DNA from 2 places in the Paenibacillus sp. FSL H8-0548 genome. Region 2 is predicted to be linked to the other one. Evidence: riboswitches for the same ligand, from Rfam matches in the RefSeq annotation. Region 2 holds a riboswitch; the other holds the start of a gene.

Region 1 (6,293 bases), 580 kb from region 2:
GGACATTATAAGAGATGTTAAGGAAGCGGTATCCATTCCCGTAAATGGAAGAGACCGGACGTGACCCGACGGCAGGAGAAGCAGGAGCTGCTGAAGAGGTAGCTTACTAGAACCGAAATCAATCGTTTAAGCGGGCTGCCCTGTTTTGTCAGTCATCCGACATAGTTCGACAAAAGCCGATACTAAGCGGATTCTGCTGTAATAGCTAGAACGGAAACGGTTTTAATAGCTCCGTTGGCTTAGATTGACATTCAGGGTACCTTTGCAATATAATCGTGCAATATAATCTAACGTACACATCAAGTACGCTTCATATAACAGAGGTATGATGCTGAAGAAGCGTAATATATTAAGTAACAGTGAGTTCATACAAGGTATGAAAAATTAGTCACATGACAGGAGAATCGGGAAGATGAACGATAAGCAAATCATTCTGACTCAAGAAGGGCTGCGGAAGCTCGAGGATGAATTGGAAAACCTGAAATCGGTCAAACGTCGTGAGGTTGCAGAACGTATTAAAGTTGCAATCGGCTATGGTGATATAAGCGAGAACTCAGAGTATGAGGATGCGAAGAATGAGCAAGCATTTATTGAGGGCCGTGTTCTTACTCTTGAGAAAATGCTGCGCTTCGCGAGCATAATAAATAATGATGATATCGATATTGATATTGTAAGTATCGGTTCGATTGTAACGGTTGAGGATATGGAGTATGGCGATACGATGAAATATTCCATCGTTGGCTCAGCGGAGGCCGATCCTTTGCAAAACAAGATTTCAAATGAAAGTCCGGTTGGTAAAGCGATTTTGGGTAAGAAAAAAGGCACAGTCGTGGAAGTAAATGTACCAGTCGGCATTATTCAATACAAAATTATCGACATTACCAAATAAGGCTTGCTATGTGCGAATCGGAAAGCTTCCTTGTCGGAAGCTTTTTGAACGTTTACACTATAAGAATGTAAACAGCCTAGGCATATACTTTGCTTGAATCTCTCCCAAAGGGGAGATTTTGCTGTAATAGTTCCGGCGACTGCCGCTTATGCTTGCCGAATGACCAAGGAGATGAAAGCATTGGAACATGAAAACAACGAGCAGGAGCTAAGTGAGCTTTTGCAAATTCGTAGAGACAAATTGGACGAGCTTAGAGGACTAGGCGTAGATCCATTCGGACGGAAATTCGAGCGCACTCATAATGCTAAAGACATTGTACAAGCCTATGAAGGCTTTGCTAAAGATGAGCTCGAAGAAAAAGGCGTGCAAGTCCGTATTGCGGGCCGTATTATGCAGAAGCGCGGTATGGGTAAAGCGGGCTTCGCGACGATACAGGATTTGAGCGGAAAGGTTCAAATTTATGTGCGCAAGGATAGTGTTGCTGAGCATAAGTTCGCTGCATTCGACATTTTGGATATTGGGGATATTATCGGTGTTGAGGGCGTTGTGTTTAAAACCAATACTGGTGAAGTATCGGTCAAAGCGCTTGATATTGAAGTGTTGACTAAATCGTTGCTTCCATTGCCCGACAAATATCATGGACTTAAAGATGTTGAGCTTCGTTACCGTCAGCGTTATGTTGATCTTATTGTAAACCCTGAGGTGCAGCAAACCTTTATTACTCGTTCAAAAATCATTCAGTCTATGAGACGCTATTTAGATTCTCGTGGCTACCTTGAGGTTGAAACGCCAACCCTTCATTCTATTGCAGGCGGCGCGGCGGCGCGTCCGTTTGAAACCCATCACAATGCACTCGATATGCAGCTCTACATGCGTATTGCGATTGAGCTTCATTTGAAACGGCTTATCGTAGGCGGCATGGAGAAGGTATATGAGATTGGCCGCGTATATCGGAACGAGGGGATGTCTACACGTCATAACCCTGAATTTACAATGATAGAGCTGTATGAGGCCTATGCCGATTACAAGGATATTATGGCACTCACAGAAAATGTCATCGCACATATTGCACAAGAGGTGCTGGGCTCAACGAAAATCACATACCAAGGTCAAGAAATTGATCTGACTCCGCAGTGGCGTCGTGTTTCTATGGTGGAGCTTGTTAAAGAATTGACAGGCGTTGATTTTGGTGTTGAGATGAGCGATGAGGAAGCACATCGTTTAGCGAAGGAGCACAAGGTTGCTGTAGAGCCTCATATGACATTCGGTCATATTCTTAATGCATTCTTTGAGCAGTTTGGCGAGCATACCCTTATTCAGCCAACCTTTGTTACCGGTCATCCAGTTGCGATCTCTCCGCTAGCTAAGAAGAGCGAGGCAGACCCGCGGTTCACGGACCGTTTCGAGCTGTTTATCGTAGCTCGTGAGCATGCGAACGCTTTTACTGAGCTTAATGATCCGATCGACCAGCGCGAGCGTTTTGAATCACAGCTGCTTGAGCGTGAGCATGGCAATGATGAAGCGCATGAAATGGACGAGGATTTTATCCGCGCGCTAGAATACGGCATGCCGCCAACCGGCGGGCTTGGCATCGGTATTGATCGTTTGATTATGCTGCTGACAGACTCACCATCGATACGTGACGTACTGTTGTTCCCTCATATGAGAGACGAATAGTTCTTCTGACAATAAGTCTATAATCGTCGAACCGCCTGGCAATTGCTGCAGGCGGTTCTTTTTTTTGAGCTTTTGTGGCATCAAAGCTTAAAATCTAGCAAATTACTAATGTTTTATGTGAGTAGGCTATTGTTTTAATAGATTGTCATGGTAGAATATAACTATTAAAGCTTTACACGATAATGGCAAAGCTGTCGAAAGGCAGTGACGCAAAGCTAAAGGGCCTTCTGAAAGATGGCAGCCAGCTACCGAATGGACATGCTTTTTTTTTGTTTATTAAGTAGTTTACCTTTAATAAAGCTTCACACGATAATGGCAAACCTATCGAAAGGTAGGGACGCAAAGCTAAAGGGCCTTCTGAAGATGGCAGCCAGCTACCGAAGGGAGAGTTTTGAATGCGTAAACTAATGGTGTTAATTGCAGCATTTGTCCTCTTTGCATCGATTAATGTTACCACTGCAGAGGCAAGCGGAAATAGTACTGATAACTGGCTAAATAAGGACAAGCTTAGCGCTGGGATTGTTTCAGTAGAATATGCAGCGAATACAAAAGTAACAACGAAGCTGCTCATTGCTAAAGGCAAATCGAATTATACCTATAACATTACAGCGGGCAAGAAAAGTGAAAGCTTTCCATTGCAGCTTGGAAATGGTGAATATACAATATCGCTGCTCGAGAATACCACAGGTAATAAATATAAACAGCTAAAGAAAGAAACCGTAGTTTTGAACTTGAAGGATAGTAATGTTCTGTATCTGAACTCGATTCAAAATATTGATTGGACAAGCACAAGCAGCGCAGTCATTAAAGCTAAAGAATTAACGAAGAACAAAAAAACCGATGCAGATAAAGTGAAAGCTATCTACGACTACATCATAACTAACATTAAATATGATAATAAATTGGCTGAGAGCTTATCGGTCGATTACCTACCCAACATCGATCGTACGTTTAAAGCACAAAAAGACATTTGCTACGGATATGCATCATTGTTTGCTGGCATGCTCCGAAGTGTGGGAATCCCGACTAAGCTATTGATGGGCGATTCGAGCTATGTAGATGTTTATCATGCTTGGAATCAGGTTTATCTCGATGGCAAATGGGTTACTATCGATACGACTGTAGATGCTGGATACAAGAACAGCAATAAGAAGATGGATCTAATCAAGGATGCATCGAAGTATACGATCGCTAAGGAATATTAATACACACAAAGAAACGGGCTTGCGTTCATACGCAGGCCCGTTTCTTTGTGTACCGACAGGCAGCAGGATGTGCGATGTAAGGATGGAATGCTGAAGTACACGATGATGTGATATTGAGGGTATTATTGGGATGAAACATGTTGTATTCATTATTTTTAAATGTTTTATAAAAAAGACTTGCATTCACATAGGCACTCGTGATATATTATTTCTTGTCGCTGCGAGACATTAGCGGATGACACGAAAGAGAACATTGTTCTTTGAAAACTGAACAACGAGTAATAACTGCCTCGCAAATCCCTCGGGATAAGCGAAAAAGCGATAAAAAAGTAATGAGCATTTCAAACACCAAAATGGAGAGTTTGATCCTGGCTCAGGACGAACGCTGGCGGCGTGCCTAATACATGCAAGTCGAGCGGAGTTGATGAGATGCTTGCATCTCTGATACTTAGCGGCGGACGGGTGAGTAACACGTGGGTAACCTGCCTTTAAGACTGGGATAACATTCGGAAACGAATGCTAATACCGGATACGCGGCTTGATCGCATGATCGAGCCGGGAAAGATGGAGCAATCTATCACTTAAAGATGGACCCGCGGCGCATTAGCTAGTTGGTGAGGTAACGGCTCACCAAGGCGACGATGCGTAGCCGACCTGAGAGGGTGATCGGCCACACTGGGACTGAGACACGGCCCAGACTCCTACGGGAGGCAGCAGTAGGGAATCTTCCGCAATGGACGAAAGTCTGACGGAGCAACGCCGCGTGAGTGATGAAGGTTTTCGGATCGTAAAGCTCTGTTGCCAGGGAAGAACGCTTGGGATAGTAACTGCTCCCAAGGTGACGGTACCTGAGAAGAAAGCCCCGGCTAACTACGTGCCAGCAGCCGCGGTAATACGTAGGGGGCAAGCGTTGTCCGGAATTATTGGGCGTAAAGCGCGCGCAGGCGGCCTTGTAAGTCTGTTGTTTAAACTTGGGGCTCAACCCCAAGTCGCAATGGAAACTGCAAAGCTTGAGTACAGAAGAGGAAAGTGGAATTCCACGTGTAGCGGTGAAATGCGTAGAGATGTGGAGGAACACCAGTGGCGAAGGCGACTTTCTGGGCTGTAACTGACGCTGAGGCGCGAAAGCGTGGGGAGCAAACAGGATTAGATACCCTGGTAGTCCACGCCGTAAACGATGAATGCTAGGTGTTAGGGGTTTCAATACCCTTGGTGCCGAAGTTAACACATTAAGCATTCCGCCTGGGGAGTACGGTCGCAAGACTGAAACTCAAAGGAATTGACGGGGACCCGCACAAGCAGTGGAGTATGTGGTTTAATTCGAAGCAACGCGAAGAACCTTACCAGGTCTTGACATCCCTCTGATCGCTCTAGAGATAGGGCTTTCCTTCGGGACAGAGGAGACAGGTGGTGCATGGTTGTCGTCAGCTCGTGTCGTGAGATGTTGGGTTAAGTCCCGCAACGAGCGCAACCCTTGATCTTAGTTGCCAGCACTTTGGGTGGGCACTCTAGGATGACTGCCGGTGACAAACCGGAGGAAGGTGGGGATGACGTCAAATCATCATGCCCCTTATGACCTGGGCTACACACGTACTACAATGGCCGATACAACGGGAAGCGAAACCGCGAGGTGGAGCCAATCCTATCAAAGTCGGTCTCAGTTCGGATTGCAGGCTGCAACTCGCCTGCATGAAGTCGGAATTGCTAGTAATCGCGGATCAGCATGCCGCGGTGAATACGTTCCCGGGTCTTGTACACACCGCCCGTCACACCACGAGAGTTTACAACACCCGAAGCCGGTGGGGTAACCCGCAAGGGAGCTAGCCGTCGAAGGTGGGGTAGATGATTGGGGTGAAGTCGTAACAAGGTAGCCGTATCGGAAGGTGCGGCTGGATCACCTCCTTTCTAAGGAAATACCCGAACCCGATGAGGTTCGGATAAACTTGGCAGTTTATCGCTTACTCGTTGTCAGTTTTGAAAGATTAATCCTCTTTCAAAATGGAAGTCAAGACAAGTGAATACCCAAGGGCCTTTAGCTCAGCTGGTTAGAGCGCACCCCTGATAAGGGTGAGGTCGGTGGTTCGAGTCCACTAAGGCCCACCATTATCGACTCTGAGAAGTCGGTACCCGAATTTGGGGCCATAGCTCAGCTGGGAGAGCGCCTGCCTTGCAAGCAGGAGGTCAGCGGTTCGATCCCGCTTGGCTCCACCAATCAAATTTTTGTATTGTCTTTGCTGAAGATTAACTCCGAAGCAGATTCAGCGCAAAACAATTGCACCTTGAAAACTGGATAACGAAAGAAAAGAATTGCTGAAACATCCTTTAAGCTGTTTTTATTGTAAGCGAAAGGTGTTCGAGATTGTTCCGACTTCTTTTCGTTTTGTTTCAACCAATTTGATGTCTTAGGAGATCAGAGAAACAAAAGGAAAACGGCGGGCAAGCCGAATCACCTGAGCATATGGTTAAGCTAGTAAGAGCGCACGGAGGATGCCTAGGCACCAGGAGCCGAAGAAGGACGTGGC
Region 2 (6,293 bases):
TGCGTCTAATGGCTGAAGGCAAGAGCAATAAGCTAATCGGAGAGTTTTTGTTCATTAGTGAAAAAACAGTAAAAAACCATGTCAGCAGCATTTTGCAAAAAATGGAAGTTGACGATCGTACACAAGCAGTTATTCAATCGATAAAATATGGCTGGGTTACTTTGTAGCAGCTTACATACAGCGAGAAGTCCCGCACCTTAGGTTGCGGGACTTCTTCGTATAGTCAAACCGATAAACTCCAAGAATGAGAAGCGGCACTCCCAAAAGTGATATGCTTGCTTAAGCAACTGATGGGCAAGCGAAAACCACCCGACCTCTAGACTTACTTTAGGTAAGCCTCGAAGCAGAAACCTTCGAAATCTACGGTTGCTTTTCATATCACCAACAAACACAGGCTTAATCATACGCCGAACGGCTAACGCGCAGTCTTCTTGGCTGCGAAGCTTTTCGCGTACCTGGTTTTTTTAACTCAAGTAGTTGGTAATTTGCACCTATGTGTTCTTATTCGCACGAAATGACCATCCTCCGCCACTAATCCCACCTAAAAAGGGGCTATCCCACCTTGGTCAATGACCTTATGGGAAGCCCCCTTTTTTTGAAATATAGGAAAGTATATCATTTCGCAATGCTTTCTCTATATTTTTGGGAGTGAAACGCGCTGGCGCCGCTAAAGGACGGCGACAGCCGTTTCACCTTGTCATGAAGTAAATTTGTACATTACGTTAGCGTTGTTTTCTTTGCTTGCGCAGTGAGGTGAAACCAACAGTCAGTGCAAAGGCACCGATAAGATAATATGGAATTGGACTGGAGTCCCCTGTTTTTGGAAGGGCAGCGAGTGGAACTTTATTTTCGCCTAAGTCAACAATCGTTTCGATTGGGACTTCATCACTGACACCTGCATTAACTCCTCCTATCGGTGTATCCTCATCCTCTAGATCAATTAATACATCTGGTGTTTCTGAAGGCGCAGTACTTGTCGTAGGTGCAGGAGAGGTCTCCGTTGTAGGCGTAGTGTTTGTCGTAGGTGTAGGAGAAGTCACTGTTGTAGGTGTAGAGCCTGTCGTAGGTGTAGGAGAGGTCTCCGTTGTAGGTGTGGTGCTTATCGTAGGTGTGGGAGAGGTCTCTGTTGTAGGTGTAGGACTTGGCGGTGTTGTTGGTGTTGGCGTAGGGCATAACTCGCCACTGTTCACAAGGGATATCGTTTTATCACTCCCCCAGTGAAGATTTAAAGTATTTGGAGCGATTGGATCGGTTATTTCGGCGGTAGAAATAATTGGAGTTGAGGCTGCTCCTGCAACAGTTCCTCCACCCGTTTGAGGTGAGCCTGTAATATCCCATGTGTAAGGAACTTCAATATCGCTCTCGTTGATGACAGTCCAGTTTCTTGTTTGATTTGGATCGGCAGAGCAAGCGGCTTCTAATTTTAGCTTAGGGGTGTTGATGACGACTTTTAGCTTTGAGGAATCCATGGTGACTGCTATTTGCTCGGTTATCGCCAGATCTGTAGTGAAGCCGTTCAAGGTTTGCTCTTTTAATACGTAGTTTCCAATCGGAAGATCATTGAATTGTAGAACTCCATTGACGTCCGTTGCTCCGGTAGTGTATAAAACGTCATTTTTCCAGAGCTCGAAGGTAATACCGGCATGTGGTGCTCCGTCTACATGGTTCAAGAATTTATTAATTGTGATATTTCCTTTACAGGTGTTGGTAAGCTTAAGCTTCCAGCCTAAAATTTTATCGCCATGAGCACCCACACCTAATGTGATAAGCTCTTTGCCGCTGTAGATATCTAATTGATAAGGGAGGCATTTTGGGATATTAATCGTGATCGAATGGCTCCCAGCTTTCGGATATTCAATCGTCTTGCCGTTAAAGTGCGTCTGCAAGAGGTAGGGAATTGTAGTTTCATTTGGGCCAAGAGTCCAATCCTCGGGGGCCGCATAGGAGGAAAAGCTTACTCTCACACAATCGAGCTTGGTTTTGAAGGTTGCTGTTGCTGTGCCGTCACCATTGTCTACGATGCTTGCGTTAGTTGCTTCCACATTTATTTTGTCGTCTGAATATTGCTGACAGCTATTTTCGATAATCGGGTCGGTTGTGGCCGAGCCTCCGCTGCTTCCTGCATCCGCCATGACCAGTGAGCCAAGCGCTAATGAAAGAATTAATAAAATGGATAAACTTACAGAAACCCGTTTTTTCCAATAATACATTAAGCACTCTCCTCTTAGATAGGTAGTGTGGTTCTAAGAGGGCCGGTTACACTACTAGCTCCATATAATCCAAGTGTCCAAATGCAGATTATATTTCATCGCTTCCCTGGTAGTTATGGATAAGTAAAGTCCACCTTCTCCCTCGATCATTATGCTCACCATCATACAACTACAAGGATATAGTAAAATGATAACATATATTGTAAATTGCTCAAGGGTGTTTCTTTGTCGTATTTTGACTATTATGATTCGGTAAAAGCGGGCTGCTGTTTGGCTTTTGGTGCATTTTGTCGTCTTGTCCCTCAGGTGGGTAACCAGTGGGCTCATCTCAGCATATAGTGTCACAAAGAGGAGGTGGCCGCTATGCTTGAGCTTCTATTATTAGTCATTGGCTGCTATGTTCTGGCTGCATTATTCGTGCATCTGGCGTATCGAATTTGGCGTGGAAGGCAGCGTTCCAGCCAGCATTATGTGCTCGTAGCGGACGATCGGCAGAGAAATTTGGAGTGGTACGTACGTTCGTTATTTTCATTTTCACGCAGAATGGGTCGAAATGTGCGTTTGACCATTGTTGATCATGGTGTCTCAGAAGAGACGCGAGCAATGGTTGACCGTTTGGCTAGAGGAGGCCGGGAGGTTAACGTTCACCCTAAAAAGCAAATACAAATGACAGAAAATGATGATAGTAAGCGCTCACAAATGAAGGGGATAGAGGGGACCCAGCTTTTGTGGCTGCTGCAGGCTGAGGGCATCGTTTCGCAAGCGGATCATGCGGTATTAATTGATTTGCAAAATCCGTCAGATTTGTCGAAAATGCCATTTTAGTATATGATTATGGTAATTTCATACAAAGAGTGAAGCACACTCCATAACGCAGGCTGCGTCGATGAGTGTGTTTCTTTTCGTTTATGCAGCCGTTGGTCGTTATGCTCAGTGTGCTCGATACTGACAAGCGATCGGGGGCGAATTAGGATGAGGGTTCAAGTGTATATCGTAGAGGTGCGCAAGCAATGGAAAGCTAGGCTGACCATCAACTCTGAGGTGGATAAGCATTATTGGATGAATGGGCATTTCGAAGAGGCCGGCTGCTTAAATGGTGAGCTTGCTCATTCAGGCTGGCTGCTGCTGGAGGAGCTTCCGCTTTCTGATGCCTCTCGCGCAGTGGAGCTATGGGATATTGCAATGAGGAGCGGGAGTGGAGTTTGGAAAGAGAGGCAGGCAGTTGTTGATTGTGTAGGAGCGATTGAGCTGCTGCTTGCCTGTACTCGGGAGGCAAAGCTTGAAGCGGAAAATGGACAGGCAGCACGCTGGAAGTGGCGGTGGCAAAGGAGAATCCATCCTGTACGGACTGCGGAGTGGGATAGAGAAGGCTTGCTTCGATTAGGTGTGGTCTGGGAGCGGGAGAAAAGGAGAAGTGCAGCGGAAAGGTATGGGGAGCAGAAGGAGGGAAAGAGCGGGATCGGTGTGATTGGACTGAGTGAGAAAAGGACGAGTTTAGCGGGTAGTTATAGTGAGCTGAGGGAAAGAGCGAATGCAGCGAGCTGGTATGGAGAAAATGAAGGCAGATCTAGAGAAACATATGCAATGAAAGGGCCTATGCTCAGCGTAAGCACGCTGGGCCTGGTCGCGGCATGGGCGGAGCTTGCCGCGGATGTATTGCAGGGACGTGCGCTATTGCGCAGCGAGGCGCACGCCCTGCTCACTGGCGCAGGGGGACCCGGTGCCGCGGCAAGCTGGAGCGCAGTGCTCCAGCTTGCTGCGCTGCTCGGGCGGGTGCGCCTTGGCGGATCAGTCGCCGCTGAAGCGGGCGTGCGAGTGGACGGGTTGAGGCGCCGCAGGCGCGAGTGCAGCTGCTTGCGCTGCGGGAGTGGCGAGGCGAAGCTGCACCGCACGGCATGTGCTGCGTGCGGGCGGGTTTGCGCCTATTGCACGGCGTGCATTGGGATGGGGCGGAGCCGGGAATGCGAGCTGCTGGTGATTGGACAGCGAGCTGCCCAGTTGAAGCGAAGTGCGGAGCAGGGCGGGACGAAGCAGGCTATGCAGCAGATATCAGCAGAGCAGAGTCTGGGTAAATGGGGACTGAGCCCTGCTCAGACTGCGGCTGCTGCCAAGGCGCTGCGTTTTGTTGAGGGACAGGCTGCGGAGTCGACACAGGCAGGAGGGAGAGAATCCGCTCCCAAGAGAGATTTTCTTCTTTGGGCTGTAACTGGGGCGGGCAAGACGGAGATGATTTTCCCGCTGTTGGGATCGGTACTGCAGCGGGGCGGCAGGGCGCTTATTGCAACGCCGCGCCGCGACGTTGTAATCGAGCTTGATCCGCGCATTCGGAAAGCTTTCCCTGCGGCGTCGGTTGTTACCTTATACGGTGGAAGCGCGCAGCGCTGGGAGAGCGGAGATATTACACTGGCTACTACGCATCAGCTGCTGCGATTTTACCAAGGGTTTGATCTAGTGGTCATTGATGAGCTGGATGCTTTTCCCTATGCCGGCGATCCCATGCTTCACTACGCTGCAGACAAGAGCTGTGCACCTGGCGCCGCTCGGCTGCTGCTTTCTGCCACGCCGCCAAGTGAGCTGCAGCGTGCAGCAAAGCGCGGCAAGCTGCCGCATGCGAGGGTGCCAGTACGCTATCATCGCCATCCACTTCCTGTGCCTAAGCTGCTCCAAATTCCAGCCGTACAGCAAATGCTTCAGCAGAGAAGGCTGCCATCGAGGCTGCAAGCCGCGATGCAGAAGTCGCTCATGCGCGGTGCTCAGCTGTTCGTGTTTGTTCAGCGGATTGCTCAAACCGAGCCAATGGCTGCCATGCTGCGAGATGTGCTGATGCAAGGGGCAGTAGCGGCGACCTCCTCACAAGATGCGGAGCGCGCGGAAAAGGTTCAGCGTTTCCGCACACGTGAGATCAGGGTGCTGGTCACCACGACGATACTTGAGAGAGGAGTCACGATTCCAAAGAGCGACGTCTATATATTGGATGCAGATGGGCGGTTGTTCGACGAGGCCTCCTTAGTTCAAATGGCAGGTAGAGCTGGCCGCTCGGCAGATGATCCGTTTGGGCAGGTATATTTTTGCAGTCGTGAACGCAATCATGCTCAGCTCTCTGCGGTGCGTCATATTCAAACGATGAACCGCATGGCTCGCAAGCACGGCTACTTGCTCCCCGCAGGCAAAGGAGGCTCGTCTACATGATCGCCTCGCTATTCAACAGGCTCCGGCGGCTTCCGTCCGCCTTCGCCACGGCAGCGCAGCTGCTCGCCCCTAGTTCTGCCGCATGCCTCCTATGCGGCAAGCCATTTGACGAGGCTCGCAGCGCGGCCGCTTACAACCAATCGAAGCTGACGACCCAGCTTCGACAATCGCTTTGCGGAGCGTGCCTCTCCGCAATACCTTGGCTCAGCCGCATCGCTTGTACTCGCTGCGGCCGGGGCATCGCTTGCGAGGATTGCGTGCGAAGCCCTAGGCGGGCATTCGTGTGCAACCGCAGCGCGGTGCGCTATAACCCCGCTATGAGAGAGATGCTCGCTCTCTATAAATACCGAGGCAATGAGCGGCTTGCTCCGCTGCTTGGCGATATGCTTATTCCTGCCTTCGAGTCGATGACGAATGAAATAGCAGCGCAGCATTTGAGGCCACGCACTCGATCCTCTAGGTCAAAAGTGACAATGTCTAATTATTGGGATGCGATTACCTATGTCCCTATTAGTACAGAACGTTCAATGGAGCGAGGCTTTAATCAAGCGGAGCAGCTAGCGAGCCATATCGCCGCGAAATACCGTTTGCCGCTCATGAGTTTACTTACTCGATCCCGACACTCCGAGAAGCAAAGCTTCAAAACGCGTGCAGAGAGGATGAGTGATACAAAAGCTCTTTTTACCGTTAATCATGCCGAGTTTACTAGTTTGAAAACGAATGGTAATCTTCCTATACGCAAATCGCAATTATCTTATAGTACTATCCGTATTCTGCTTATTGACGATATATATACAACGGGGAGCACGGCGGAGGCGTGCGCACAGGCGCTTCACCAGCATGCGCAGTTTCCTTTAGAAATCTATGTTTTGACATGGGCTCGTTCCTAAGTGA

Evidence for each region. Region 2 has a riboswitch for cyclic di-GMP ahead of MHI37_RS28935 (SpaA isopeptide-forming pilin-related protein). Riboswitches for the same ligand answer to the same signal wherever they lie in the genome.
Region 1: another riboswitch for cyclic di-GMP. It lies ahead of MHI37_RS00425 (transglutaminase-like domain-containing protein); the one in region 2 lies ahead of MHI37_RS28935 (SpaA isopeptide-forming pilin-related protein).

Annotation. Positions count from the first base shown of each region.
Region 1 is NZ_CP152049.1:86,205-92,497, forward strand. Features, by position in the region: partial or broken gene MHI37_RS00410 (tRNA-dihydrouridine synthase) at 1-49, shown strand, start outside; gene greA (transcription elongation factor GreA) at 413-889, shown strand; gene lysS (lysine--tRNA ligase) at 1,049-2,566, shown strand; cyclic di-GMP riboswitch class I at 2,741-2,819, shown strand; cyclic di-GMP riboswitch class I at 2,871-2,948, shown strand; gene MHI37_RS00425 (transglutaminase-like domain-containing protein) at 2,962-3,771, shown strand; rRNA gene MHI37_RS00430 (16S ribosomal RNA) at 4,122-5,676, shown strand; tRNA gene MHI37_RS00435 (tRNA-Ile) at 5,798-5,874, shown strand; tRNA gene MHI37_RS00440 (tRNA-Ala) at 5,907-5,982, shown strand; rRNA gene MHI37_RS00445 (23S ribosomal RNA) at 6,232-6,293, shown strand, end outside.
Region 2 is NZ_CP152049.1:6,852,913-6,859,205, reverse strand. Features, by position in the region: gene MHI37_RS28940 (response regulator transcription factor) at 1-167, shown strand, start outside; gene MHI37_RS28935 (SpaA isopeptide-forming pilin-related protein) at 723-2,210, opposite strand; cyclic di-GMP riboswitch class II at 2,242-2,325, opposite strand; gene MHI37_RS28930 (hypothetical protein) at 2,574-3,035, shown strand; gene MHI37_RS28925 (helicase-related protein) at 3,183-5,399, shown strand; gene MHI37_RS28920 (ComF family protein) at 5,396-6,289, shown strand.